3 regions of the Streptomyces sp. NPDC096136 genome follow, and region 2 is predicted to be linked to each of the others. Evidence: riboswitches for the same ligand, from Rfam matches in the RefSeq annotation. Region 2 holds a riboswitch; each other region holds the start of a gene.
What was found. Region 2 has a riboswitch for cyclic di-AMP ahead of ACIRBY_RS30310 (M23 family metallopeptidase). Riboswitches for the same ligand answer to the same signal wherever they lie in the genome.

Region 1: linked by a shared signal. The riboswitch ahead of ACIRBY_RS18775 (transglycosylase family protein) and the one ahead of ACIRBY_RS30310 (M23 family metallopeptidase) in region 2 are both predicted to bind cyclic di-AMP.
Region 3: linked by a shared signal. The riboswitch ahead of ACIRBY_RS16940 (peptidoglycan DD-metalloendopeptidase family protein) and the one ahead of ACIRBY_RS30310 (M23 family metallopeptidase) in region 2 are both predicted to bind cyclic di-AMP.

The regions. Positions count from the first base shown of each region.
Region 1 covers NZ_JBIWFZ010000008.1:86,327-89,574, forward strand. Annotated here, with positions in the region: gene eno (phosphopyruvate hydratase) at 1-733, opposite strand, end outside; gene ACIRBY_RS18775 (transglycosylase family protein) at 1,152-1,889, opposite strand; cyclic di-AMP (ydaO/yuaA leader) riboswitch at 1,892-2,060, opposite strand; gene ACIRBY_RS18780 (transglycosylase family protein) at 2,335-3,248, opposite strand, start outside.
Region 2 covers NZ_JBIWFZ010000019.1:125,220-128,467, forward strand. Annotated here, with positions in the region: gene ACIRBY_RS30300 (M16 family metallopeptidase) at 1-87, shown strand, start outside; gene ACIRBY_RS30305 (M16 family metallopeptidase) at 108-1,475, shown strand; cyclic di-AMP (ydaO/yuaA leader) riboswitch at 1,690-1,849, shown strand; gene ACIRBY_RS30310 (M23 family metallopeptidase) at 1,862-2,668, shown strand; gene ACIRBY_RS30315 (GntR family transcriptional regulator) at 2,888-3,248, shown strand, end outside.
Region 3 covers NZ_JBIWFZ010000007.1:61,872-65,119, reverse strand. Annotated here, with positions in the region: gene ACIRBY_RS16945 (tyrosine-protein phosphatase) at 32-850, opposite strand; cyclic di-AMP (ydaO/yuaA leader) riboswitch at 1,161-1,347, shown strand; gene ACIRBY_RS16940 (peptidoglycan DD-metalloendopeptidase family protein) at 1,352-2,347, shown strand; gene ACIRBY_RS16935 (SGNH/GDSL hydrolase family protein) at 2,512-3,248, shown strand, end outside.

The DNA.
Region 1 (3,248 bases), on a different contig from region 2:
CGTCGAGCGCGAGCGCGATGTCCTTGCCCGGGGTGTAGCCGGCCTGCTTGACGGCCTCGATGATGAGGTCGAGCGCGGCGCGGTTGGACTCCAGGTTCGGGGCGAAGCCGCCCTCGTCGCCCAGGCCGGTGGACAGGCCCTTGGCGTGCAGGACCTTCTTGAGGGTGTGGTAGACCTCGGCACCCCAGCGCAGCGCCTCGGAGAAGGACTCCGCGCCGATCGGGGCGATCATGAACTCCTGGATGTCCACGTTGGAGTCGGCGTGCGACCCGCCGTTGAGGATGTTCATCATCGGAACGGGCAGCAGGTGCGCGTTCGGACCGCCGAGGTAGCGGAAGAGCGGGAGGTCCGAGGCCTCGGACGCGGCGTGCGCGACGGCGAGGGAGACGCCGAGGATGGCGTTGGCGCCGAGGGAGCCCTTGTTGTCGGTGGCGTCGAGGTCGAACATGGCCTGGTCGATCAGGCGCTGCTCGGTGGCGTCGTAGCCGACGAGCTCCGGGCCGATCTGCTCGATGACCGCGAGGACGGCCTTCTCGACACCCTTGCCCATGTAACGGTTGGGGTCACCGTCACGGAGCTCGATGGCCTCGAAGGCACCGGTGGAGGCGCCGGACGGAACGGCAGCACGGCCGGTGCTGCCGTCGTCGAGGCCCACCTCGACCTCGACCGTGGGGTTGCCTCGGGAGTCCAGGATTTCCCGGGCTACGACGACGTCGATGGACGGCACGAGCATCTCCTTCTGGGATGTGACGCTGGGTGTGCGGTGGCGTGGGGCCTGGGACGGCCTCGCCGACTAGAGCCTAACCGGCTCCGGGCGGTCGGCCAGCCGACCGCCCGGGTCCTGGGACGAAAAAGGGGCCGAATACCCGCCTTCCAGGACATAGGACCCGGGAAAAGTCGAGCCTGGACGGTCCGCTGACGCGCCATGCCCTCCGGCGGCGCGGGCGCCCGGGCCCCGGCGCCGGGCATGCGGGGGCGCGGGCCGGGCGTGCGGGGCCCGGTCCGTGCGGCGCGCGGGCGCGGCCCGGACATGACGACGCCCGGCGCGCAAAAGGGATGCGCGCCGGGCGTCGATGCCACGGGCCGTGCCGGGGGTGGTGCCCACCCGCGCACCGGCCCCGGGGGCCGGCGTGCGGGTGTTACGCGGGAGTTCAGCTGAGCTTCAGCTTCTGGCCCGGGAAGATGAGGTCGGCGTCCTTGACGGTGTCCTTGTTCAGGTCGAAGAGCTTCTGCCAGCCGCCCTTGACGCCGTTGGCATCGGCGATGGTACCGAGGGTGTCGCCCTCCTGGACCGTGTAGGAGCCGTTGCCGGTGGCCGGGGTGCCGGTCTTCGGCGCGGACGGCTTCGCCGGGGCCGGCTTGGACGGGGTCCAGTTGCCGGAGCCGGAGCCGGTGCTCTTGGTCTCGGTGTCGGCCTTCGGGGTGGAGGGCTTCGCCGGGGCGGGCTTGGCCGGGGCCGGCTTGGTCTCCGGCTTCGGCTTGGCCGGGGTGGTGGTCGAGCCGCCGCCGTTGTAGGCGGAGTTGGACAGGCCGACGCCGCAGGACGGCCAGGCGCCCTTGCCCTGGCCCTTGAGGACCTTCTCGGCGATGGCTATCTGCTGCGACTTGCTGGCCTGGTTGGCCTGCGCGGCGTACGCCTTGCCGCCGTACGCGGCCCACGTGGAGGCGGAGAACTGGAGGCCGCCGTAGTAACCGTTGCCGGTGTTGATGGACCAGTTGCCGCCGGACTCGCAGGAGGCGACCTTGTCCCACTCCGAGACCGTGGCGGCGCTGGCGGAGCCGGCGGCCATCAGCGGGGCGGCGACGGCCACACCGGCGACACCGGCGAGCGTGACGATGCGGACGGCCTTGGAGCCGCGGCGGTGCTTGCCCTTGCCGGAAAGCAGCATGGAGTTCTCCTCACCGACGCCTTCGAGGTGAGCTGTCGGGTTCGGGCGGATGAGTTGCCCGGTCGCGCAGTTGCGCGTCTTCACCCCTAGCCGGTACGCGGACCGTCTCTCAACGGCCTTTCCCGGCACCTACCTTGGTTCCCCCGCTCCTGCCAACGGCGCTTGCGCGACGACTGTTCCCTCCGGCCGCCGGCAGGATTCGGCGATGCGGTCGAAGGAGCCCGCGGTGGCGGGCGACTCAGAAGGTAGGCAGGTCTCTCCCCGATGTTCAACGTGTGATTTTGGGGAGAAACCGGCCTACTTGCCTTCCTTCGGAGTGCGTTTGCGCAGGTCGGAGCGGGGTTTGCGGAAGTTCCGGAATGAGACACGCCAGTTGTCCGGAAGAGATGCATGTCTCACTTGCCGATAACGGACATTCAACCCTTATTGGGTGCCCGAACTACCCCTATTTCTTGGTTAGATCCAGGTTCTGGCCGGGCTTGATGAGGTCCGCGTCCGTGCCGATGACCTGCTCGTTGGCCTTGTAGAGGGCGCTCCAGCCCCCCTTGAGGCCGTTGGCGTCCGCGATGGCCGCGAGGTTGTCGCCCGGCTTCACGGTGTACACGGGCTCCGCGGCGGCGGCTGACGCCGTGCCAGGGGCCGCGGGCACCTCGATCGCGGCGGGGCCGCGGTGCTTGCCGTTGCCCTCCGATGCGCCGGAAGCGGGAGTGGCCGAAGGGGAGGGAGTGGCGCCCGGGGTGGCCGGGGCCGTCGGGTCGACCGGGGCGGTCGGGGTGCCCGGGGCCGTCGGATTGGCCGGGTTGCCCTGGTTGTTCGAGTTGCCCTGATTGCCCTGGTTCCCCTGGCCGTTCCCGTTGCCCTGGCCGTTGCCCGGGTTCGCCCCGCCGGTGGGCGGGACGGTGGGGCCGGTGGTCGGGGTGGGCGGCACGGGGTAGTCCGGCTCCGGCATGACGGGCAGTCCGCTGGTGGCACCCAGCGGGTAGTCCGGCAGCACGCTCGGGCCGGGCGCGCCGGGCGCCGGGGTGGGCGCCCCGAAGTCCGTGGAGGACTTCCCCTTGCCGGTGTCGGGCACCGAGAAGTCGGGCCGGACCGGGCTGGGCGCGACCGGCCCGGGGGTCTTGCCCGTGTCCACGTCGGGCTTCGGCCCGTTCTTGGACAGCCCCGCCGAGGCGGAGCACAGCGACCACGCCTCGGGCCCCTGGGAGTCCAGCACGCGCTCGGCGACGGCTATCTGCTGCGAGCGGCTCGCCAGGTCGGGACGCTCCGCGAATTCGAGCCCGCCCGCGTTCTTCCACTGGTCCAGGGTGAACTGGAGGCCGCCGTAGGTCCCGCCGCCGGAGTTGGCGCTCCACGTGCCGC
Region 2 (3,248 bases):
GACAACCGCGCGGTCCTGGTCTACGAGCCGCTGGCCGGTGCCGAAGAGAACGACGAGAGCGACGAGAACGAGGGGGCGGAGCAGTGAGCGACACCGCAGCCGTCACGATGGACTTCCACCCGCAGCCGCAGGCCGGCGAGCCCACGCCGTGGGCCTTCCCCGCCCCCGAGCGCTCCACCCTCGGCAACGGCCTGACCCTGCTGCGCTGCCACCGCCCCGGCCAGCGGGTCGTCGCGGTCGAGGTCAACCTCGCGGCCCCGCTCGACGCCGAGCCCGACGGCCTCGACGGAGTGGCCACGATCATGGCCCGCGCCCTGTCGGAGGGCACCGACAAGCACTCCGCCGAGGAGTTCGCGGCCGAGCTGGAGCGCTGCGGGGCCACCCTCGACGCCCACGCCGACCACCCCGGCCTGCGCGTCTCCCTGGAGGTCCCGGCCTCCCGCCTGCCCAAGGCCCTGGGGCTGCTCGCCGAGGCGCTGCGCGCGCCCGCCTTCGACGACGGCGAGGTCGCCCGGCTGGTGCGCAACCGGCTGGACGAGATCCCGCACGAGCAGGCCAACCCGCAGCGCCGCGCCGCCAAGGAGCTCTCCAAGGAGCTCTTCCCGGCCACGCTGCGCATGTCCCGCCCGCGCCAGGGCACCGAGGAGACGGTCGCGCGGATCGACTCCGCCGCCGTACGCGCCTTCTACGAGGCCCACGTGCGCCCCTCCACCGCCACCGCGGTGGTCGTCGGCGACCTGACCGGCATCGACCTGGACGCCGTCCTCGCCGACACCCTGGGCGCCTGGACGGGCGGCACCGCCGCGCCCCGGCCGGTGCCGCCCGTGACGGCCGACGACACGGGCCGCGTGATCATCGTGGACCGGCCCGGCGCGGTCCAGACGCAGCTGCTGATCGGCCGGATCGGCCCCGACCGGCACGACATCGTCTGGGCCCCGCAGGTCCTGGGCACCTACTGCCTCGGCGGCACCCTGACCTCCCGTCTGGACAAGGTGCTGCGCGAGGAGAAGGGCTACACGTACGGCGTGCGGGCCTTCGGCCAGGTGCTGCGCTCCACGGCCGACGGCAAGGGCGCCTCGATGCTCGCCATCAGCGGCTCGGTGGACACCCCCAACACCGGTCCGGCGCTGGAGGACCTGTGGCAGGTGCTGCGCACCCTCGCCGCCGAGGGGCTGACGGACGCCGAGCGGGACGTGGCGGTGCAGAACCTGGTGGGCGTGGCCCCGCTGAAGTTCGAGACCGCCGCCTCGGTCGCCGGGACGCTGGCCGACCAGGTCGAGCAGGAGCTGCCGGACGACTACCAGGCGCGGCTGTACGCGCGGCTGGCCGAAACCGGTACGGCGGAGGCCACTTCGGCGGTCGTGAACGCCTTCCCGGTGGACCGGCTGGTCACGATCCTCGTGGGCGACGCGGCGCAGATCGAGGAGCCCGTCCTGGCCCTCGGCATCGGTGAGGTCACGGTCGTCACCAACTGACCGGAGGCCGACCGGCAACTGACCGGCGGTCGGCCTGTGCCGAGGGGGCCCGGTGGAGCATCCACCGGGCCCCCTTTGTCCGTTTGGTGGTGTGGTTTCAGATATGCGGTGTGGCGTACGCAACAAATCCGCGCGTCTGTTTGGCGATTGACTGATGATCCGCCTAGCGTCAGGCGTGCTGTCCGTCACTTGTGCCAGCCGCACCCGCGGCACCGGGCAGCGATCGCCGAGTCCCCGTCAGGCGCGAGCCTGGGGAGCCGGGGACCCACATCAGTCCCTGGGGTGAATCGGACCGCCTCGTCAGAGGGGGCCCGTAGGAGACCTTCCTGCTCCGAACCCGTCAGCTAACCCGGTAGGCGAGAGGGAAGGAAAGGATCACCCCCGCCATGGCGTTTGGCAGTCGTGCAGCCGGTTCCGGTAAGCACCGCGGTTCGAGCCGTCTGAGCCGCAAGACCGCCGGCTACGCCGGCATAGCCGCCCTCGCCACCACGGGCGTGGTCGGCACCCTGGCGGCCCCGGCCTTCGCGGCCGACTCCCACGGCGGCCCCTCCCTCGAGGACACCGGCGCGCTGAACGCCGTCGTCGTCGCCGACGGCCTCCAGGACGACATCGAGACCCAGGCCGAGACCCAGCAGAGCGCCGCCGAGGCCGTCGCGGCCCAGGCGCAGGCCGAGGCCGACGCCAAGGTGCGCGCCGCCGAGGCCAAGGAGAAGGCCGAGGCCAAGGAGAAGGCCGAGCGCGAGGCCGCCGAGAAGGCCGCCGAGGAAGAGGCCCGCAAGCGCCTCAACACCTTCGTGGCGCCGATCACCGGCTCCTACGTCAGCACCCAGTACGGCGCGGGCGGCGGCATGTGGTCCTCCGGCAGCCACACCGGCATCGACTTCCACGCCGACCTGGGCACCACCGTCCACGCGGTGGGTGCGGGCACCGTCGTCGAGGCCGGCTGGGGCGGCGCCTACGGCAACAACGTCGTGATCCGCCACAACGACGGCACCTACACCCAGTACGGGCACATGGACTCGCTGAGCGTCTCGGTCGGCCAGACGGTCACCGCCGGCCAGCAGATCGGCCTGTCGGGCTCCACCGGCAACTCCAGCGGCCCGCACCTGCACTTCGAGGCCCGCACCGGCGCCACCTACGGCACGGACATCAACCCCCTGGCCTACCTGCGCCAGCACGGTGTCGGCATCTGACCCCTCCCTCTTCGAAGAAGGCCCCGGCTCCCCGAGCCGGGGCCTTCTCCGTTCCCCGGGTTCCGCCGGTTCTCCGCGTTCCACCGGTTCCACGGGTTTCCGCCGTTTCCGCCCGTCCCCCGTTCCGGATTTTCGGGCTTTCTCGGAAATCCCCACGTGGTGCAATAGAGTCGCAGACGCGGCACGTTCGATCGGAACGAAACCAGCGGAGGTCCGGCCTTGCGTATTCCGGCGCACGCGGTGTGCACAGCCATTCGCGACGATATCGTCTCCGGTTTCTTCGGGCCGGGCGGCCGGCTGACCGAGGAGGTGCTGGCCCGCCGGTACGGGGTCTCGCGCGTGCCGGTGCGCGAGGCGCTGCGCACGCTGGAGTCCGAGGGGTTCGTCACCACGCGGCGGCACGCGGGGGCGTGCGTGGCGGAGCCGAGCGAGCAGGAGGCGGCCGATCTGCTGGAGCTGCGGATGCTGCTGGAGCCGCTGGCCGCCTCCCGTGCGGCCCGGCGGCGCACCGAGGCGCACCTGAAGGTGCTGCGGGGGCTGGTGCGGCTGGGCCAGGAGCGGGCCAGGCGGGCGCAGGGGG
Region 3 (3,248 bases), on a different contig from region 2:
CGTCCCCGCCGCGCCCGGGCCGGGGCGCGGGTCAGTCCAGCAGCCGGTCCCGCAGCCGCTCCCGCGCCGCCGGGGCGAGCCCGAGGCCCTCGGCGAGGTAGCGCTCGATCCCGCCCCAGTGCGTGTCGATGGTCTCGTAGGCGGCCACCAGGTACTCGGCGCGGGCGTCGAACAGCGGCGCCAGCAGCTCCGTCACCTCGGGGTCGCGGGTCTCGGGCGTGTCGTCGGCGCGCCGCAGCCGGTAGCGGTTGTGCGGGGCGTTCGACTCCAGGTAGTCCGCCACGATCGCCTCGCGGTCGACCCCGAGGGCGAGCAGGGTCACGGCGATCGACAGGCCCGCCCGGTCCTTGCCCGCCGCGCAGTGCAGCAGGGCCGGCACGCTGTCCTCGGCGAGCGCGTGCAGCACCCGTCCGTGCTCGGCGGTGCGGTCGCGGATCATCTCGCGGTACGACTCCGCCATGCGGGCGGCCGCCCTGCCGTCGCCCAGGAGGCCGCGGAGCCGGTCCAGGCCCCCTTCGCGGACCGTCCTCCAGAACTGTCCGCCGTCGGCCGGGTCCGAGAGGGGGATGTTGACGTTGCGCACGCCCGGCAGCGCCACGTCCGGGCCCTCCGCGGCCCGGTCGGCGTGGTTGCGGAAGTCGAAGACCGTGTGCAGTCCGAGCGAGGCGAGGAACTCTGCATCCGTTTCGGTGGCATGCGCCAGATGTCCGCTTCGATACAGTCGTCCCGACCTGACCCTCCGTCCGTCCGTGGTCGGCAAACCGCCCACATCGCGGAAATTGCGCACTCCGGTCATCTCGGGCGCGTGCTCGTTCCGTGCCGGGAGGTCCTGGGGTATCTGCTGGGTCACGTGTTCTCCTCCGCGTGGTGCCGCGTGTCCGAATTGCTCTGGTTGGGACCAACTTGCCGTAGGTGGACGCGAGATCGGGTCGAAGCCCGTGAGCCAGATCATACGGTGACCGAGCGTGCCTGATCGCGAAATCGGAATTCCTTTGCCGGGGCGGCCGTTGCGCGTCCGGAATGGACGCAGGGTGACCGGAATTCCGTTGATCCCTCATACCTGCTATTGCGTCAGGGAATTAGCGGCTTGTTGGCCGCCGTCCCGCTGGATTACCTTCGCGAGCGATCCGGGTGGACCGCCTCATCCTGCCGCCTCCCGGAAACCGCACCCGACCAATCACGCACGCGGCAGGAGCGGGGGAACCACGCAGGCCGCCGTCCCGGATCCCTTCCGGTACGGCTCGGGGTGAAGCCGTACCGGTGATCCGCTTCCGCGGACCCGCCCGTACGGCCGGACATCTCCAGTCCGAACCCGACAGCTCACCTCGCAGGCGCCGGAGAGGAATTCGCCATGCCCGGAAAGGGTAAGCACCGCCGTCCGAAGTCCCGTTCCATATCCCGGGGGATCGCCTTCGCCGGGACGGGCGGCGCGGCCCTCGCGCTGCCGCTCGTGGGCGCCGCCGGCGCCCACGCGGCCGCCCCGGCCGCCGTCGCCCCGGCCGCGGCGCCCGCCCAGGCCCCGGCGGCGTTCCGGGCGGCCGTGCCCGCCGCCGCCCCCGCCGTCTACACGGTCGTGCCGGGCGACTGCCTCTCCGCCATCGCCGCCGAGCGCGGCATGTCCGGCGGCTGGGAGCAGCTGTACGCCGACAACCGCGAGGCCGTCGGCGAGGACCCCTCCCTCATCCACCCGGGCCTGCGCCTGACCCTCGGCGGGCAGGGCGCGGCCCCCGCCGCGAAGGCACCTGAGGCGCCGGCCGAGGAGTCCTCCAGCGGTGCTCCGGCGGCCGACGAGGGTGCGGCCGACGCCGCTCCGTCCGCCGCCGGCGCCGCCGGATCGGGCACGGAAGGCGCCGCCGGCGCCGCCGGGTCGGAGGGCTCCGCCGCCCCGTCCCGCGGAATGAAGCAGTCCGCGCCCGCCGCGCAGTCCGCGCCCGCGAGCGCCGCCGGGTTCGTCGCCCCGGTCAGCGGCGGCATCTCCACCCAGTACCGCACGCCCGGCGCCATGTGGTCCTCCGGCTACCACACCGGCGTCGACTTCATCGCGAGCACCGGCACCACCGTCCGGGCCGTCGGCGCGGGCACCGTGGTTTCCGCAGGCTGGGGAGGCGCGTACGGCAACGAGATCGTCATCCGGCACGCGGACGGCAAGTACTCCCAGTACGGCCACCTCTCCCAGCTGAACGTCTCGACGGGGCAGACCGTCACCGCCGGCCAGGCCATCGGGCTCTCCGGCGCCACCGGCAACGTGACCGGTCCGCACCTCCACTTCGAGATCCGCACGGGCCCGTCCTACGGCTCCGACATCGACCCGCTGGCCTACCTCCGCTCCAAGGGCGTCACCATCTGACGACCCACGCGGCGGAGTTGCCCACGCGCACGGGGCCGGGACCCGAGGAGGGGTCCCGGCGCCGTGTGTACTTATTCCTTATCCCCCGCGTGGTATAGATCACGGTCCGTCAACCCCTCATTACGTTGGCGTAGGTTGGCGACGGGGGTGAAGGATGGGTTCCCGTGGCAGCGACGAAGACGACACTCAAGACCATCGGCTCGTACGCGGCGATCGGGGACAGCTTCACCGAAGGCGTGGGGGACCCGGGACCCGGGGATTCGTATCTCGGCTGGGCGGACCGCTTCGCCGTGCTCCTGGCGGATCAGCGCGACGAGCACGACTTCCGGTACGCGAACCTGGCAGTACGGGGCAAAATACTCGACCAGATCGTGGAGGAGCAGGTTCCGCGGGCCAAGGAACTGGCCCCCGACCTCGTCTCCTTCTGCGCGGGCGGCAACGACATCATCCGGCCCGGCAGCGACCCCGACGACGTGGCGGCCCGGTTCGAGGCGGCCGTGGCCGACCTCACCGGTGCCGTCGGCCTCGTCATGATCACCACCGGCTTCGACACCCGGGGCGTGCCGGTCCTCAAGCACCTGCGCGGCAAGATCGCGACGTACAACGTCCACGTGCGCGCCATCGCCGACCGCTACGGCTGCCCGGTGCTCGACCTCTGGTCGCTGAAGACCGTGCAGGACCGCCGCGCCTGGGACGGCGACCGCCTCCACCTCTCGCCCGAGGGCCACACCCGCGTCGCGCTGCGCGCCGCGCAGGTCCTCGGCTACGAGGTCCCGGCCGACCCGGACCAGCCCTGGCCGCCGGCCGCGCCGCGCGGCTCCGTGGACGTCACCCGGGACAACATCCAGTGGGCCCGCGAGCACCTCGTGCCCTGGATCGGGCGCCGGCTGCGCGGGGAGTC